2 linked regions of the Paraglaciecola psychrophila 170 genome follow. The protein of the gene in region 1 interacts with the protein of each later gene in a pairwise test. Links are inferred from orthologs where the notes say so. Each region holds a gene or a part of one and is shown on either strand. Other genes may lie near its edges.

Evidence for each region.
Region 2: the proteins of ftsB (region 1) and ftsL interact in binary tests that used the Escherichia coli proteins (3 or more experiments, as listed by UniProt). The link is inferred for Paraglaciecola psychrophila 170 from one-to-one orthologs.

Annotation. Positions count from the first base shown.
Region 1 is NC_020514.1:4,772,248-4,783,756, reverse strand. Bases 2,158-4,960 are described here. They hold ftsB (cell division protein FtsB), read right to left. Parts: upstream 3,797-4,960; coding sequence 3,518-3,796; downstream 2,158-3,517. Other genes in these bases: C427_RS20930 (CYTH domain-containing protein), read left to right, coding at 4,781-4,960; C427_RS20935 (TIGR04211 family SH3 domain-containing protein), read right to left, coding at 3,973-4,581; ispD (2-C-methyl-D-erythritol 4-phosphate cytidylyltransferase), read right to left, coding at 2,796-3,512; ispF (2-C-methyl-D-erythritol 2,4-cyclodiphosphate synthase), read right to left, coding at 2,283-2,777; truD (tRNA pseudouridine(13) synthase TruD), read right to left, coding at 2,158-2,286. Also shown: C427_RS20965 (polyprenyl-phosphate transporter), read right to left, coding at 1-550; C427_RS20960 (protein-L-isoaspartate(D-aspartate) O-methyltransferase), read right to left, coding at 547-1,185; more of truD, read right to left, coding at 1,237-2,157; more of C427_RS20930, read left to right, coding at 4,961-5,809; C427_RS20925 (acetolactate synthase large subunit), read left to right, coding at 6,023-7,663; C427_RS20920 (aldehyde dehydrogenase family protein), read left to right, coding at 7,688-9,118; DNA mismatch repair endonuclease MutH, read right to left, coding at 9,207-9,872; rppH (RNA pyrophosphohydrolase), read left to right, coding at 9,975-10,505; ptsP (phosphoenolpyruvate--protein phosphotransferase), read left to right, coding at 10,822-11,509. UniProt on the Escherichia coli protein: Essential cell division protein. May link together the upstream cell division proteins, which are predominantly cytoplasmic, with the downstream cell division proteins, which are predominantly periplasmic.
Region 2 is NC_020514.1:839,449-846,575, forward strand. What follows is about bases 1,546-4,544. They hold ftsL (cell division protein FtsL), read left to right. Parts: upstream 1,546-2,884; coding sequence 2,885-3,205; downstream 3,206-4,544. Other genes in these bases: mraZ (division/cell wall cluster transcriptional repressor MraZ), read left to right, coding at 1,546-1,953; rsmH (16S rRNA (cytosine(1402)-N(4))-methyltransferase RsmH), read left to right, coding at 1,953-2,888; C427_RS03730 (peptidoglycan glycosyltransferase FtsI), read left to right, coding at 3,202-4,544. Outside these bases: C427_RS03710 (proline iminopeptidase-family hydrolase), read left to right, coding at 1-751; more of mraZ, read left to right, coding at 1,495-1,545; more of C427_RS03730, read left to right, coding at 4,545-5,040; C427_RS03740 (UDP-N-acetylmuramoyl-tripeptide--D-alanyl-D-alanine ligase), read left to right, coding at 6,588-7,127. UniProt on the Escherichia coli protein: Essential cell division protein. May link together the upstream cell division proteins, which are predominantly cytoplasmic, with the downstream cell division proteins, which are predominantly periplasmic.

The sequences.
Region 1 (11,509 bases):
GCAGCAATATAAAACTGCCAGAGATGCCAGGTAAAATCATGGCACATATAGCAATCATGCCAGATAAAAATACGATTAAAGGTGAGGTTTCAATTGTGGTAGGGCTAATAGTGGTAATAAAAAATGCCCCAACAGTACCAATTAAAAAGGTAGCGATAACGCCTATTTCCCATTTCTCGATATGCCGAATAACCGACCACACGGCAGCCAATATGAGTCCAAAAAAGAAAGACCAAAGTAATATCGGATGATTATCCAGAAGATATAACACCACTCTAGATAGGGTTAAAATACTCAGAATAATGCCACTGAATAATGCCAGTAGAAATCCACCGTTAATGTGTTGCCAAGTGGCTTTAATGCCGCTTTGAAACAATACTCTCACAGCACTAGTGCTGCACTGCCTAAGGGAAAATAATAGTTCTTCATATATGCCAGTCATAAAGGCAATTGTGCCGCCTGATACTCCAGGTACCGCATCTGCGGCACCCATCAATATGCCTTTAGCGGCTACGCTTACATAGCCAGACTTTGTTCTTGACGTTTTCAAATAATATCTCCTGCCACTAAAGGCACAAACCTAACAGCTTCGATGATCTTTGTTTCAAATTCATCACCGCGTTTGGTAATACAATGTAACTGTTGATTTTCTTCCCCAACAGGAATAATTAAACGGCCGCCATCATTCAGTTGCTGATATAACTCTTTTGGCATTGACTTTGCTGCTGCGGTAACGATGATCGCATCGTATGGACCCTTACTACTCCAACCTAACCAGCCGTCACCATGTTTCATTTTCACATTATGTAAGTCCAGTTGATTCATGCGTCGCTTAGCTTGAAACTGTAGGGTTTTTATTCTTTCAACTGAATAAACATTAGTGAACAATTGCGCCAGTATTGCGGTTTGGTAGCCTGAGCCTGTACCTATTTCTAACACGGTTTGAACTTGATTGTCAGACTCTAATAATAACTCTGTCATACGAGCGACAATGTAGGGCTGGGATATGGTTTGTCCTTGACCAATAGGCAAAGCAGTATTTTGATAGGCTTTGTGTTTTAACGCATCAGGCAAAAAAAGCTCTCTAGGCGTTTTAGCTATAGCGGTCAGTACTTTGGCGCTGCTGATACCTTCTTTATGAAGAAGTTGAGCAAGGCTTTCACCTTTACGTGATGTTAATCTCATGTCATGCCTATTTTTATTCTTATTTGCTGTAAATTTGTATGCTTTAGGGTTTTAAACCTTAGCTAAGTTGTTATCTTGTACATCTAGCAATTCCCGTAATACTGAGGTAGCAAAGGTGCCTGCTGGAAGTGTGAAAATTAGATTTAAGGTATCATCTGCCCATGTCCATTCAAGATCATTTGGAAATAAGTTTATTGCCCTTCTTTCTTGATTTAAGCCTAAATCTTCAAGGGTTTGGGTGACTGTAATATGTTGTTGAGCCGAATCTTGCTCGAACTGTAATGCCTCAGATTGGCTGGCTAAGAGACCTTTTCCCCACAAAGGAGCAGACAAATATATATCCCGCTGTGCTATGCGCTGAATAATGTTGTTATCTATAAGCTCTGCACAAAAGTAGCTATTACTGCCTGATAATTGCATAACATCACCAAGCAAAGGTTTATTTAGACAATCATTCTGCAATCTGCTGTTTAGCATTTCATTGAAGAGCCAAGAACGTAGAGCTGAAATAGCCATTGAACGTTTGTTTCGGTTACGGATAGATTCACCGCTCATCATTTTTTCAGCCAAGACTAAATTTCCGCCTCGAGGGTCATGCTTAGTGCTGCCAAACCGTTGTGAGCCATAATAATTTGGGACACCGCTCAGTTTTATCTGTTGCAGTCGCTCATCAATGCCGGATGTCGAGTTGAGTTGTCTGAGAGTAATATTAAATCGATTGCCTTTTAATACCCCAGTCCTTAGTTTTTTATTGTGGCGTATTGATTTGAGTATTTGCGCCCCTGGCTCATTGAATTGGGTCCAATCAAACTCACCTTTGCCCGGCAGATGCACACTAAACCATTGTTCAGTTTGCGCATGTTTGTCTTTGCGGCCAGCATAAGTTACTGCTCTTAATGGCAGCCGAGTAAATTTAGCAATTTGCTCGGCTAAGTAAGCGGTATTTAACCCGGTTTTACGTACCCACAAGTAGATATGTTCACCTTCGCCAATAGGCTCGTAGCCTAATATTTCGGTGACCTGAAAGTCTTCAGCAGAAGACTTAAATTGCCCGGAAATATTTAGCTTAGGATATTGATATAGCCAGTGATCTATTTTCATTGGGCAGTATCTAATTGTTGAGTCAGCAGAACCACCGCGTAAGCGGCCATACCTTCCTTACGGCCGGCAAAGCCTAATTTTTCGGTAGTTGTGGCTTTTACATTCACTTGTGCAATATCGGCACTTAAGTCTTCAGCAATATTTTTACGCATTAATTCAATATGAGGTGCCATTTTTGGGGCTTGAGCAACAATAGTCAGATCTAAGTTCCCGAGTTGATATTGCTGATCTGTAATAAGTTTATAGACGTGGCGAAGTAACTCGCGGCTGTCCACTCCTGCCAGTGTTGGGTCAGTATCTGGAAAATGTTTACCAATATCTCCCAATGCCAAAGCACCTAATAATGCGTCACATAATGCATGTAACACTACATCGCCATCGGAGTGGGCAATCAAACCCATATCATGCTCGATTTTCACTCCGGCAATTACAATAGGGCCGCTGCCGCCAAATTTATGCACGTCATAGCCATGGCCAATTCTAATACTCATACCTCAGTCAAATCTCCATTAATTGTTCAGCTTGTTTTGTGTTAGATAAAATTCGGCTAACAACAAATCTTCAGGTTGGGTGATTTTGATATTTGAGGCGCTTCCCTCTACTAACAATACTTTTTCGCCTAATAGTTCGATGGCAGATGCTTCATCAGTGATGTTTATCTTTTGCTCTGCGGCTGTATTTAAAGCTTTTTTTAACGCAGCCAGCTTAAAAAACTGTGGTGTTAAGGCGTGCCACAAGTGTTCTCTAGACTCAGTGTGTTTAACGATGTTTTGCCGGTTTACGTTGACATCAAAGGCTCTTTTCATGGTATCTCGGACGGGTGTTGCCAATATCCCACCGATACTGCCTTGTTCAGCTAATTGCAGCAGGGTGCTTAAATCTGTTGCAGCAAAACAAGGGCGTGCTGCATCATGTACTAACACCCACTCTTCATTATCTGATAGATAATTCAGCCCTGCTAACACTGAATCGCAACGTTCTTGGCCACCCTCAACCACCTCAATTCGCGGATGGCTAGCAATGGGTAATTGAGCGAATAATGTATCGTTTGGATTGAGTACTAGAATCACGCGTTGTACCTGGCTGTGTTCAAGTAAATTAGTGAGGGTATGTTCAATAATCGTTTTACCGGCAATATGCAGATATTGCTTAGGGCAATCTGTTTTCATGCGTTTGCCAATACCGGCGGCAGGTACAACAACAGAATATTGAGAAAGTGAAGGCATGAATACTAATCGTCAGAAGGCAAAATACGATAAAACGTCTCGCCTTGTTTTATCAATCCTAGTTCATTTCTAGCGCGTTCCTCAGCTGCTTCCAAGCCTATTTTCAAATCATGGATATCGGCTTTTAGCAAACTATTGCGCTGTCTTAAATTGGCATTATGGGTGACTTGTAGCGCCACTTCTTTTTTCATAATCATAAAATCAGGTACGCTATTTTTACCAAACCATAAACGATATTGGAGCAGACAAAATAGTGTGAACAAAACTGCCACCACCCATTTCATAATTTTTGTCTCCAATTCGTCGCCATTGGCTTATTATGCAGAGGTTTTGAGGGTAGGGCTAGTGGTATCAAAACCAGATGTTGTTCCTTAGCCAAAGAAAACTATTTAACTCATGAATTAGGCCGTTTTTTGGTTAAAAAATGTGGTTAATTTAGATTCTGTCAGACAATATTTTGTTACATCCAATTATCGTTTCTACGCCTTTTCTTAGGCAAGTAGGTAAGGATAATCCCTAAGAGTAAACTAATGACTGCAACAATTCCGCCGCGGGTAAACCATTCCATTTGTGCTGTTTGATCGTAATCAGCAAGAGTTTGAGTGATTTGTACGTTTTCTTTTTCAGCATCACTCAATTTCGTTTTTAAGTTCGTATTCTGGGAAGTAAGGTCAGCTATTTGTTGGTTGAGTAAATCATTACTCTCCCTTTGTTGTTGGATCGTTTGTTCAGTATCTTCTACTTGTTGTTGTAGACCAGGAACCAATGCTCTGACACTGCTACTAACACTAATAAACTCTGCATCGATCCAACCTGTTCGTTGTTTATCATCAATTATTTCCACAAAGTTTTTTTCTGCGTCTTCTTGCAGCAAAGTGACACGAGTGCCAGCTACAACAGTGCCTAAAATTCGGAAGTTGCGTCCAGGACCAGCATGTAAATAAGTAAATAAATCATCAGAAATATAACGAACTTCACCTTCACTATCATTCGGTTCTTGGGCCACCGCCTGAAGACTTAAAAGACTGCTAGCGATGCATAAAAAAACTAAAACTATTTGCTTGCGCATAATCAAAAAAACTTACTCCAAAAATATAACTGCAAATGGTATGGCTTGGCTAAAAGAAAGGCAAGGGCCTATTTGCGTTAAAGTCGATTGGGTTGCAGTACTGATGCGCTTTTGCGACAGTTCTTGATTGAATAGTTGAATTTGAAAGGCTAAGGTGCAATAAATTTATCGAAACCCACTTTATCAGCCAAAAGGTTTTATGGAATACGAAATTGAACTTAAATTACTCACCAATCAATACGCTGGTGATATTATTGAAACAAAGTTATTGCCACAACTAAATGCTAGCGTAATTCAAGAAACTCAAGTACTTACTAACCATTATTTTGATACACCAGATAGAATCCTAAAACAGCACAAAATTGGCTTGAGAATTCGAGGAAACAACCGAAAGTTTGAGCAAACCTTAAAAACCGCAGGAAACTCTGTGGGAGGGTTACATCAACGCTCTGAGTATAATGTACAACTCGATGAGTCAAAAAAGCAAAATGTTAGTGTGCCTGAGTTGAGATTGTTTCCAAAGTCAGCATGGCCCAAAACGGTTGATGTTGATGCTTTGCAAGCTAAAGTCGAAACACTTTTTAGCACCCACTTTGAGCGCCAAATCTATTTACTTAAATTCTCAGATGGCGAAATTGTAGAGTTGGTGTGGGATCTAGGTGAGGTTACATCGGGAAGTAAAAGTGTACCGATTTGCGAAATTGAAATTGAACTAAAAAAAGGCTCTACAGCAGCACTTTTCAAATTAGCAAAACTTATTGTTAGCCTGCTGCCTACCACTATTGGCAACGATAGTAAGGCTGCACTGGGATACAATTTACGTGATGGTTTGTCAGTCAAAAAGTTCGAGTCGTATCAACATAATCTGCCTAAAAATATACAACATGACGCTGCAGCATATGTCAGATTGTTAACAACACTGCTGCAAGAATTTCAAATGTTTTCAGCTGAAATAAGACGTCATTATAGTGCGGAATTAGCAACGACGATCCAACTGACATTAATTGCTTTAGTCGATAATTTTGACGAATTTAATCATCATTTCCCGTGTCCACCATTAGACAGCGTACACATGAGACTGAAGGATTTGAACGCTAATTGGTCTTTGGTTACACAACAAACCGATAAAGATTCTCTATATAACTTACTGGTAAAAGCGCAGACAACCCAGTTGCAATTAGACATCGTGCAGTGCTTAGTGGAACAACCTTGGTCTACTGATATTTAATTATATCTGCAATCAACTCAGTGGAAGTCCTTTATACGACTTATTTCTAAAGGCTAATTATTTATGAAGTTTGGTTGTATGTAAAAAAAAGATTTATCTAATCGTTTTTTTACACTTTACCCACACGAGTAACAAACAGACTATATAGATAGAAAACAAGTTAAGGCTACAACCTTATTGATTGTTAACCCTACAAAAACTATAGGAGCGCCCATGAAAGCGTCTGATTTATTTGTAAAAGCCCTGGAAGCAGAAGGTGTGGAATACATTTTTGGTATTCCAGGTGAAGAAAATCTCGACTTATTGGAATCTTTGCGAGAGTCACCAATCAAACTAATATTGACTCGTCATGAGCAAGGCGCAGGATTTATGGCTGCTACCTATGGTCGATTAACCGGTAAAGTTGGCGTATGTTTATCGACGCTTGGCCCAGGTGCAACGAATCTAGTTACGCCTGCTGCATATGCGCAATTAGGCGCAATGCCCATGTTAATGATTACTGGGCAAAAGCCGGTTAAAACCAGCAAACAAGGGCGTTTTCAGGTAATAGATGTGGTCGATATGATGCGTCCTATCACTAAATACACCACCCAACTTGTGAGTGGCGATCGTATTCCTTCTGCAGTGCGCGAAGCGTTTAGACTTGCCCATGATGAACGTCCTGGTGCGACGCATATTGAATTACCAGAGGATATTGCGGCTGAAGACACTAGTGCTTATTTATTAACACCTAGCGTGAGTAGACGCCCTATTGCTGAATATAAAGCAATAAACAGAGCTGTAGAGATGATTGAAACGGCTAAGTCACCATTACTGCTTATCGGAGCTGCAGCTAACCGAAAATTAACCTCTAAAATGCTTAAAGAGTTAGTAAGTAAAACCGGCATTCCTTACGTCACCACGCAAATGGGTAAAGGTGTACTCGACGAAAGAGATGATTTATTTATGGGCAACACCGCCTTGTCAGCGGGTGACTTTGTGCACCGTGTCATTGACCGCGCCGATTTAATCATCAATGTTGGTCATGATGTGGTAGAAAAACCGCCTTTCTTTATGAACAATGATGGTCAGCAAGTTATACACATAAACTTTGAACCAGCAGCGGTCGACCCTGTGTATTTTCCCCAACTAGAAGTAATTGGCGATATAGCCAATACTATTTGGCAGATGAAAGAGCAGATTGTTGCTTCAGCCAACTGGGACTTTAGTTTCTTTTTTAAAGCCCATAACGCTTACCTTACACATAAAGCTGAAAGTGAAAACGATGATCGTTTCCCCATTTTACCGGAACGTTTCGTCAGAGATATTCGCAGGGCGATGCCTGATGAAGGCATAGTCACTCTCGACAATGGGGTATATAAAATTTGGTTTGCACGTAATTACCCTGCAGCTTTGCCTAACACATTATTGCTAGACAATGCCTTAGCAACTATGGGCGCTGGTTTACCCTCAGCCATGGCAGCTAAATTGGTATATCCAGATAGACCCGTGATTTCAGTATGTGGTGACGGTGGATTTATGATGAACAGCCAAGAGTTAGAAACTGCTGTGCGTCTTAAGTTACATATAGTGGTGATCATTCTGCGTGATGATGCTTATGGCATGATCAAATGGAAACAAGCTAACATGGAGTTTGAAAACTACGGTTTGGATTATGGCAATCCCGACTTCGTTAAATATGTAGAAAGTTATGGTGGCAAAGGCTGGCGTATTGCTGCAGCTGATGAGTTGCTACCCCAAGTGCAAAAATGTTTAGCTGAGCCAGGTGTACATTTAATTGACGTGCCTGTGGATTATTCGTTAAACGATAAAACCCTGAATCAAACACTGCGCATTCGTAGTGCATCTATTTAACCCAGATATTACTTAGGAGAATTTATGTTAGCAAAAGCTTACCCTTATTATCTGGCTAATGAAGCCGTATTTGCCAATCAAGATTTGGCAGTAACCAATAAATACACTAATGAAGTAGCGACTCACACTGCTCTTGCTGATGCTAAGGTTATTGACCAAGCAATTGCAGCGGCAGCAGCAAGTCAGCCTTTATTAAATAAAATGGCCCCCTACGAGCGTCAGAACATTCTTAATCACTGTGTAAAGCGTTTTGAAGAAAGATTTGACGAATTGGCCCATGCTTTATGCATTGAAGCAGGTAAACCCATTAAAGATTCTCGCGGTGAAGTGACTCGCTTAATTGATACCTTCAGAATTGCTGCTGAAGAATCGGTGCGTATGCATGGCGAAGTCATAAACCTTGAGATTACGCCTCGTGCTAAAGGTTACACTGGTATGTACAAACGCGTGCCAATTGGTCCATGTTCGTTTATCTCGCCTTTTAACTTCCCATTAAATTTAGCCGCTCACAAGGTGGCACCAGCTATCGCCACAGGTTGTGCTTTTGTACTTAAGCCGGCCAGCAGAACGCCGCTAGGTGCTTTGATTATTGGCGAAGTATTAGCTGAGACTGACCTTCCTAAAGGTGCATTTTCGATTCTTCCATGTAGCCGTGACGGTGCAGATTTGTTCACCACAGATGAAAGGTTCAAGTTACTAAGCTTTACAGGTTCGCCGCAAGTTGGTTGGGAGCTAAAAGCCAAAGCCGGTAAGAAACCGGTGATCCTAGAGTTAGGCGGTAACGCGGCTTGTGTGGTTGATGCTGACACGGATTTAAACGATGCAATCGAACGTATTGTATTCGGTGCTTATTACCAGTCCGGCCAAAGTTGTATCAGTGTTCAACGAGTCATTGTGCATGAGTCAATCTACGCTGAATTCAAACAACGATATACCGATAAAGTCGCAAACTTAGTCCATGGTGACCCATTAAATGAAGATACCTTTATTGGGCCGATGATTTCAGAATCAGAAGCTTCACGATTAGATACCTGGATACAAGATGCTGTTGGAGCGGGTGCTAGTTTATTATGTGGCGGTAAACGCGAGGGAAACATGTTGCAAGCCACCTTATTGGAGAACGTGCCAAATGATGCGGCCATCAATACCGAAGAAGCTTTTGGCCCAGTTTCTATTATCAGCTCATTTAGTGATTTTGATGAAGCGCTGAAAGAAGTGAATAACAGTCAATTTGGCCTGCAAGCAGGGGTATTCACTAGGGATATCTACAAAGCCCATCAAGCTTGGAACGAGTTGGATGTAGGTGGCGTGGTCATCGGAGACGTACCAAGCTGGCGAGTAGACAACATGCCTTATGGCGGCGTGAAAGAGTCAGGCTTAGGCCGCGAAGGCATTACCTTTGCTATGGAAGATATGACTGAGATTAGGTTGATGGTGCTAAGGACCCCAAGTTAACATTTGATGCCAAGCATTTATGTAGCGATAAGCTTGAGTGCAAAGCTCAGGCTTGTCGTTAACGTCCTTCATTTTTAAAGTAAAGTATCTAAGATTTGTCGGGTAAATTCTTTTTTAAATAAAAGCCTCTTGGTCTGGTGTTAATGACCTGACCATTTTTACCAATAGCTTCAGTTAATGCACTGCCATTGGCAGCTTTGGGACGTAATTGTAGATATTGACCGTGCCTTGCGGTAATACTTTCGATATGGCCAAGGGCTATCATTTCCATCAACTCTTCCCAATCAGTATTTAATTGATTATTTTGAAATGCATTGGGCGACCATAAAAAAGGGGTCGCGATACATCTATCTTGTGGGGGGACTTCTCTTCTACCATCGATTGGCACCCAAAGTACTTGTTGAATTTTATTTTTGACGCTGCTGGTCTGCCATTCTATACCGGCTATATTGGTTAACGGTGCATAACATACATAGGTGGTTTCTAAAGGCTTGCCATGTTCGTCTATAGGAATGGTTTTTAACTCAATGCCTAATTGGGCAAAATCTTGTTGGGTCTTAGAGCCTGCGCTGGCTCCGAGGCACAGTTCAATGAGTTGACCGGTCCAGCCTTTTTCTCGCTTGAAATTTACGGGCACTTTGATACGCGCAACTTCGGCGACTTCACCTAGGGTAAGTCCTGCTAACATTTCTGCTCTTTGCATTAGCTCTTGGATAGATTTAGGTTCGGTCTTTGGCATACTAAATATTTTCATTTGGGCCCGTTAGCTTATATATACTTTTTTTATTACTTTGAATGCGCAGTAGTTTATGGAAGAATGCAGCATATTAAAAGAATTGAGTTCTCGGGAGTCTAAGTGATTGATGCCGAAGGATTCCGCGCCAATGTTGGCATAGTGATTTGCAATGAGTTAGGCCAGGTTTTTTGGGCAAGGCGCTATGGGCAGCATTCTTGGCAGTTTCCGCAAGGCGGAATCGATGAAGGTGAAACTGCCGAACAAACGATGTATCGCGAACTCCATGAAGAAGTAGGTTTAAAGCCAGAACATGTAAAAGTTATGGCTGTTACCAAGAATTGGTTGCGTTACAAACTGCCTAAGCGATTGGTTAGGCAGGGAAGCAGTCCTGTTTGTATCGGACAAAAGCAGAAGTGGTTTTTACTGCAACTTGTCTGTAAAGAAGAGGATGTGGACTTATTACAATCAGGCCATCCTGAATTTGACGACTGGCGCTGGGTGAGTTTTTGGTACCCGGTGCGCAATGTGGTTTCCTTCAAACGGGATGTGTATCGCCGTGTGATGAAGGAGTTTTCACCTACTGCTATGCCTGATATTATAGGGCAAAATCAGGGTGGCTATCAAAAATCAAAGCGTCGTAGAAAGGCCTAATTAAAATGGCGTATTGACTTTTAGTATTGCGCCGAGGTTCTCCTCAAGATGCGCTCAATCAAGTCAAAATCAGTGATGTTTGGTCATCCAAATAAACGGATTTTTAAAGCTGAGAGAGGGTATTTTGAGGAAAACCATTCGGGTCGGTATCCGAGTAATGGGCAATTTATTAGCCTAAATTCGTCGTTCACTTTTCGTTTATAATGACTAAACGAAAAGTGAACGCCTAGGTATCTAAATAAATGACCTGAGTCTCGGTGATATACGAAAAATCAATACGCCCTTCACCTTCAGACATGAGAGATAAATACTTCTAATGTTAACCACGCTTAAACGCATCGTTCAAGAAGTGAATCAAATCCCTGTATTTGACGATGCTTTAAGCTGTTTGGCAAACAGGTTGATAGAAGCTTTAAAAGTTGACTCATGTAGTATTTATTTAGCTGACTACGAACATCAGCATTTTATGTTGGTCGCGACTGAAGGCTTAGCAAAAAGTGCTGTGGGCCAAGTTTCTATTGGTTTTTCTGAAGGTTTAGTCGGCTTAATCGGCCAACGTGAAGAGCCACTCAATATTAGCGATGCTCAAAGGCATCCTCGCTTTAAACATTATCCAGAAGTACAAGAAGATAATTACCACGCTTTTTTGGGTGCGCCGATAATCCATCAACGCAAAGTATTAGGCGTGTTAACACTTCAGCAGCAACATAAAAGACGCTTTAGTGAAGACGAAGAAGCGTTTTTGGTGACACTGGCGATGCAATTGGCAGTTGAAATTGCTAATGCTAAAGCGCGGGGCTCGATTAATCTTTTACAAGAAAATATTCCCAAAGATTGGCAAAAATCGTTAAAGGGTGTGCCAGGCTCTTCCGGACTAGCCAGTGGTGTAGGCTATTTACAAAACATGATGGTCAGTATTCGTAATCATGTTCCTAAGCGCAGTAAAAATAAGCAAACACAAGTTCAAAATTACCGTCAGGCAGTGAAACAAACCCAAGCCGATA
Region 2 (7,127 bases), 3.9 Mb from region 1 along the record:
GCCCCAAGAGGGCATTGAGTATTATTATTATGATCAACTAGGATCTTATTATTCCGACCAGCCTAATATCCCTTCACTTTTAGATACAGACCGCTTTGTTGAAGAAGTTGAACAAGTGAGAATTGCACTTGGTCTGGGAGCGGATAACTTCTATATTTTAGGTCATTCATGGGGGGGGATATTGGGAATTGAATATGCCCTCAAATATCAACATAATCTGAAAGGCCTAATTATTTCAAATATGATGGCCTCAATTCCTGCTTATAATGAATATGCCACAAACGTCATTATGCCTAATCTTAACCAAGAGGCATTAGCAAAAATTAAGGCTTATGAAGCGGCAGAAGATTATACGAATGAAGAATACCAAGCGTTGCTGCTGAACCACCATTATGTAAAACACGTGCTGCGTATGCCACCTGAAAAGTGGCCTGACCCAGTTAATAGGTCGTTTAAGCATCTTAACCCTGAAGTTTATATTCCTATGCAAGGGCCAAGTGAACTTGGTGCCTCAGGTCTTTTAGTTGAATGGGACAGGACCGCTGACTTGAAAGACATCAAAGTGCCAACACTGGTAATAGGGGCTGAATACGACACTATGGACCCCAAACACATGGAATGGATGTCAAACGAGTTTCCAAAAGGACAATATCTTTACAGTCCCAATGGCAGTCATTGGGCAATCTTTGATGATCAAAAGATATATATGCAAGGTGTCATTTCGTTTTTAAAAGAAACGGGCGCAGATTAACTGCATAGCAAGATTCTTATCAATCTATTTGTTGAAATTTAGACAGCCGTGATAATGCAACGAAATTCGCTTCTGTGTTTCGTTACAAGTTCATCCGTTATCATGGCTGTAAAATGAAATTTAGACTGATTGTTTCTTCGCATAAGCATTGCAAATTTCCCATAGTAAAATAATTTCTCAGTGGGCTTAGCTAGCTCATTTGGCACAGCCTCTCCCTTCTTTTATATCTTATTTTGGCGAGTATAGTCGATTCAATTGTCCTTCAACGATACGATTGAGGCAGTGTTTCTGGCATATAAATTATGCAGACTGTTTATACCCTCTGTCCGAAGCTTTATTTCATCAACATAGGGTCGATTTTTTACAATCACTGATATTATTTGATTCGATACAAGTACTTATATTAAACCTCGCCTGGTTGCCAACACTTTTTACCAAAAACGATAAGCCAATTATTTTTGCTGTTACCAAATTGCGTCAGTTTGTAGGTTTTCTCTACTAATTCAGACACTTCTACAAAACCACTGATCACAAGCCCTAGAATCCGACCAAATCGAAGCGTTTAGTCCTTGACATGATAGACGGGTGGTACCTAAACTGTATATTGTGGGTAAAAGTGGCATAAAGTGGATCTGGCAGGTTAGATAATCCAAAGAAATCATAAAAAATTAAGATCAGATTTGTTACGTGTTGTGTTTACTAGTTAATTTTCGATAGATAATAATAATAAAGGTTAGGGAATAATGTTCCGCGGCGCTAATGCAATCAATCTAGACGTTAAAGGTCGAGTGACTATACCTACAAGGTATAGACAGTCCTTGTTGGATGATTGTCAGGGACAACTGGTTTGTACTATCGACACACAACAACCTTGTTTGCTGCTTTACCCGCTTCCCGAATGGGAAGAAATTGAGCTTAAATTAAGCCGTCTCTCAAGTATGATCCCACACGAGCGCAGAATGCAGCGATTATTACTGGGGTATGCCAGTGAAGGGGATATGGACAAAAACGGGCGATTTTTATTAGGCGCGCCTTTGCGTCAACATGCCAAGCTCGATAAACAAATTATGTTAGTTGGCCAGTTCAATAAATTTGAAATCTGGGATGCAGACGTATGGCAACAACAAATCAATTTAGATGTAGCGACTGAACAAGAAGCTAACTTTGAATTGACCGAGCGACTTCAGGACTTCTCACTTTAATGGAAAAAGATTTTTCACATCTATCTGTATTACTACAAGAGTCTATTGACGGCTTAGCTATTAAGCCTGATGGCATCTATATGGATGCGACTTTTGGGCGCGGCGGCCACTCTAGGCAAATATTAAAAGCCTTATCAGCTAATGGTCAACTAATTGCTATTGATCGTGATCTTAGTGCCATTGAAGCGGCTAAATCGCTAGCAGACGATCCTCGCTTTTCTATTCATCATCGACCTTTTTCTGAATTACAGGCCGTAGCCGAAGAACTTGGCTTGCTAGGCAAAATTGACGGGATTTTGATGGACCTTGGCGTGTCTTCGCCACAGCTAGATGATGCTGATCGCGGTTTTAGTTTTATGCGAAATGGGCCGTTAGATATGCGCATGGATATCACCAGAGGCATCAGTGCTGCAGATTGGTTGGCGGTAGCTGAAGAGCAAGATATCACCCAAGTTATTAAAGAGTTTGGTGAAGAAAAGTTTGGTAAACGGATCGCACACGGTATTGTTAATGCTCGTCAAATTGCGCCGATTACCGATACTGCACAATTAGCTGAAATTATTGACTTAGCTGTGCCGGTTAAAGACAAATACAAACATCCTGCGACCCGAAGCTTTCAAGCTATACGTATCTATGTAAACAGTGAATTAGATGAAATCAAAACAGGCTTAAAAGCCGCTTTAAGTACTTTAGCGCCACAGGGTCGTTTAACTGTTATCAGTTTTCATTCTTTAGAAGACCGCTTGGTAAAACGTTTTGTTCGCGAACAAAGTCGCGGTTTAAATGTACCTCACGGTATGCCTATTTTACAGGTAGAAATAGACGCAGCGAAAGCAATGAAACCTATCGGCAAAGCGATTAAACCATCAGCCGATGAATTAAAGAGAAATATCCGCGCGCGGAGTTCAGTGCTGAGGGTTGCCGAAAAGTTATGAGTGCCCCAAATACAAACTTTAATCTTTTCAGTTTTGTTGTTGCTGATGTAACCCGCCATCCAGTGCGGGTTTTGTTGTTTCTAGCACTCTTAGTTAGCGCGGGGTTAGTGATATTCAGTGCTCATCACAACAGACAAATGTCGATAGCCATTGAACGCTTGATGCAAGAGAAAGATCAGTTAGATGTGGAGTGGCGAAATTTAGTGCTTGAACAAAGCGCTTTAACCGAACATAACCGTATTGAGGCACTTGTTACAAGTCAGCTCGACATGCACCGTCCATTACCCAGCGAAGAAGTAGTGGTGAGGATAAAATGAGCCGTCTTAGCAATAATGCAAACAATAAATATAACACCAAACAAGCAAAAGTGAATAGTGCTCCGAGTTTACTGCATTGGCGTTTTGTGGTGGTGGTTACTGCGATTTTAATGGTTTTTGTGGGTCTAGGGATTCGCGCCGCGTACATACAGGTTGTATCTCCAGATTTATTAATTCAACAGGGTGATAACCGCACTTTACGAACCCGAGTTAATCCTTTACATCGTGGCTTAATCGTTGACCGAAATGGTCAGCAGTTAGCGGTAAGTGTACCCGTTCGAGCAATCTGGGCTGATCCTAAAGCCATTGCTCAATCCATCCAAGAAGAACACAAAAAAGCTCAGGAAGACCCTACTTTTGATTTGCAGGGCAAGCAGAACGAGAATACAAAACGCTGGCAGGCATTGGCTGAAGTATTAGGTCAGAATTTAGATGCGCTAAAAGAAAAAGTCAGTAATCCAGAAAAGCGCTTTATTTATCTGCAACGCCAAGTATCTCCGGCCATGGCCGAATATATCGAAGAACTTAAGATAGCTGGGATTTATCTGCGTGATGAGTCAAGACGTTATTATCCAAGCGGTGAAGTATCTGCTCACGTTGTAGGTTTCACCAATGTTGACGACACCGGCATAGAAGGGGTTGAGAAGTTATATAACAAATTGCTCGCAGGTACCCAAGGCTCTCGAAAAATTCGTCGTGACGGAAAAGGCAGAATGGTTGAGCTGATTGAATTTGAAGAGGGCGAAAAGCCCCAAAATATTCAGTTAACTATCGATCAGCGGATTCAAGCATTAGCTTATAAAGAGTTAAAACAGGCGGTTCAATATTATAAAGCGACATCTGGTTCAGCTGTGGTTGTAGCGGTAAATACAGGTGAAATTCTCGCCCTAGTCAATAGTCCTTCTTATAACCCTAATAATCGAGCGGGCGTGTCAACTCACAGAATTCGTAACCGCGCTGTAACAGATGCTTATGAACCAGGTTCCTCAATTAAACCACTGGCGGTGTTAAGTGCATTAGAATTTGGTTCTGCAAAGGTAGACACTTTAATTGACACCTCTCCAGGTTGGATGCATTTAGGTGGCAATATTGTTAGGGATTCCCGTAATTATGGTGAAATTGATTTAACCGACATTATTCGCAAGTCGAGCAACATGGGCACTTCAAAGCTTGCTTTGTCGGTACCTAAAGAATTTTTACTCGATATGTACTACAACGTTGGGTTAATGAGTGACAGTGGTGCCAACTTGCTCGGCGAAAGTAGTGGCATATTCAACCACCGTGCTCGGTGGTCTGATTTTGAACTATCCACCTTGTCTTTTGGTTACGGTATTTCGGTAACCGCTTTGCAACTCGCTCGCATGTATAGCATCTTAGGCGACGGCGGCATTCGTCGCCCATTAAGTATTATTAAACGAGACATGCCAGTACAAAGTGAACGCGTTATCAGCGCCCAAGCAACCCAACAAATTTTGCAGATGATGGAAACAGTAACCGAACAAAATGGCTCAGCAGAAAAAGCACAAGTGCCGGGTTATCGGGTAGCAGGTAAAACAGGTACCAGTCGCAAGGCAATCGCCAATGGTTATGGTGACGAGTACGTTAATATTTTTGCGGGTGTTGCTCCGGTATCTGATCCGCAGTTGGCTGTGGTCATCTTAATTAATGAACCCAAAGGTGAGCTTTATTATGCAGGACATACTGCAGCCCCCGTTTTTAGCAAAATTATGGCTGCCAGTTTACAAATGCTGAATGTACCACCTGATGACAAAACAGTTTCTTCGTTAGCAGGAACTTCTGTTATTACCTCCATAGGGGCTGAAAATGCGGGCTGATATGGTAAGCATTAACAAACAGTTCCCTGAGGCGTTTTATCAAAGCATCAAGCCGTTATTGGCGCATTTTGGCATCGATGCACCAGATATAATGATAAGTGACCTGGTTCTGGATAGCAGAGACGTGGCAATTCATAAAGCATTCATCGCTGTTGCTGGTCACGCTTTGGACGGACGAGATTTTATTCCTCAGGCGGTGAGTTTGGGTGCAAAAGTGATCGTGGCACAATGTGATGATAAAACTCGGCATGGTTTTGTAGAAATGCGCGAACAAAGTGTCATCATATATTTTAATCAATTACCTGAAAAACTATCAGAGTTAGCTGGATATTTTTATCAATTCCCTGCAAATTCAATGTCAGTAGTAGCAGTGACCGGCACCAATGGAAAAACCTCTACGGTACAGTTAATTAGTCAGCTAGCGCATTTGATGGGTGAAAGAGCGGCTTCAATTGGCACGTTAGGTGCTGGTATATACTCATCATCTACTGACACTCAGATACTAGACAATATTGTTAACACCACACCAGATGCTATCAGTATACAACGCTTGTTGGCTGAATTTGTCGCTGAAGGTGCATTTCAAGTTGCATTAGAAGCATCATCTCATGCACTCGTACAAAATCGCATCAAAGCCGTTAAAACTGATATTGCAGTGTTTACTAATTTAAGCCGTGACCACCTCGATTATCATGGCTCAATGGCTGAATACGCTGCGGCAAAAAGGCTGTTGCTGTCACAACCAGAATTGGCCTATGTGGTCCTTAACGCCAATGATCCTGAACATAAGAATTGGTTGGCAAACATACCTGAAACATCGTCTGTTGTTCTCTATGGGCAGAATATTAGCGCCGCAGATATGCCCACTAAATATCAATACTGTGTGGCGAATAATGTACGCTATACCGCTGAGGGAATCGCGTTGTCGGTGCAATCTTCTTGGGGCGACTGTGAGTTACGTCTATCGCTATTAGCTGAATTTAATGTAGCTAATGTGTTAGCAGCTATTTGCTGCCAATTATGCCTGGGTAAAACCTAAAACAAATTGCTTATATCGTACAAAAACTAAAACCGGTTGCCGGAAGAATGGAGTTGTATAGGCGTCAAGGCCACGCAACTATTGTGGTTGATTATGCGCATACTCCTGACGCTTTAGAAAAAGCCCTGTTAGCCAGCAAACAACACTGTCATGGAAAATTAATCTGTGTTTTTGGTTGTGGTGGCGATCGTGACGTGGGTAAACGTTCGTTGATGGGCGAAATTGCCGAGCGATTATCCGATCGGGTTATTCTAACCGATGACAACGTACGCAGTGAAAATCCTAGAGACATTATTCAAGACATCTTATCCGGTTGTATTAATCCAGAGCAGATCCTGACTAAACATGATCGAAAAACGGCGATCAAGACAGCTGCCGCAGAAGCTGCTGCAGGTGACATTATTTTAGTCGCTGGTAAAGGTCATGAAAATTATCAAATCATAGGTAATCAAACACTGGCTTATGATGAACGCCATTTTGTAGCACTTTTTCAAGAGAGGAAAACAGTATGATCCCGGTTTCACTATCCTGGGTGGCTGAACAGGTTAATGGGCAGTTAATAGCTCAACATAAGCAGGATTTGATCATCAAAGGTGTCAGTACTGATACTAGAAGTATTTTACCTACTGATCTGTTTTTGGCTCTACAAGGCCCCAATTTTGATGGGCATAAGTTTGTCAAACAAGCTGAAGATAAAGGTGCTGTTGGGTTGATTTTATCACGTAAGGTTGAAACTCGGCTTCCCTATATTTTGGTTGCAGACACCACTATCGCTTTAGGTTTATTGGGCGCTGCGGTGAAAGCCAAAGTTGCACCAAAAACAGTGGGTATTACTGGTAGTAGTGGTAAAACAACCGTCAGAGAAATGGTTGCCGCTATCTTATCGCATCGTGGCAAGGTACTGGCCACCAAAGGTAATTTGAATAATGACCTTGGTGTGCCAATGACATTGCTAAGACTAGAGCAGCAACATGAGTTTGCTGTCATTGAAATGGGTGCCAATCATTTAGGTGAAATTGCTTACACCAGTAATTTAGTTAAACCTGAT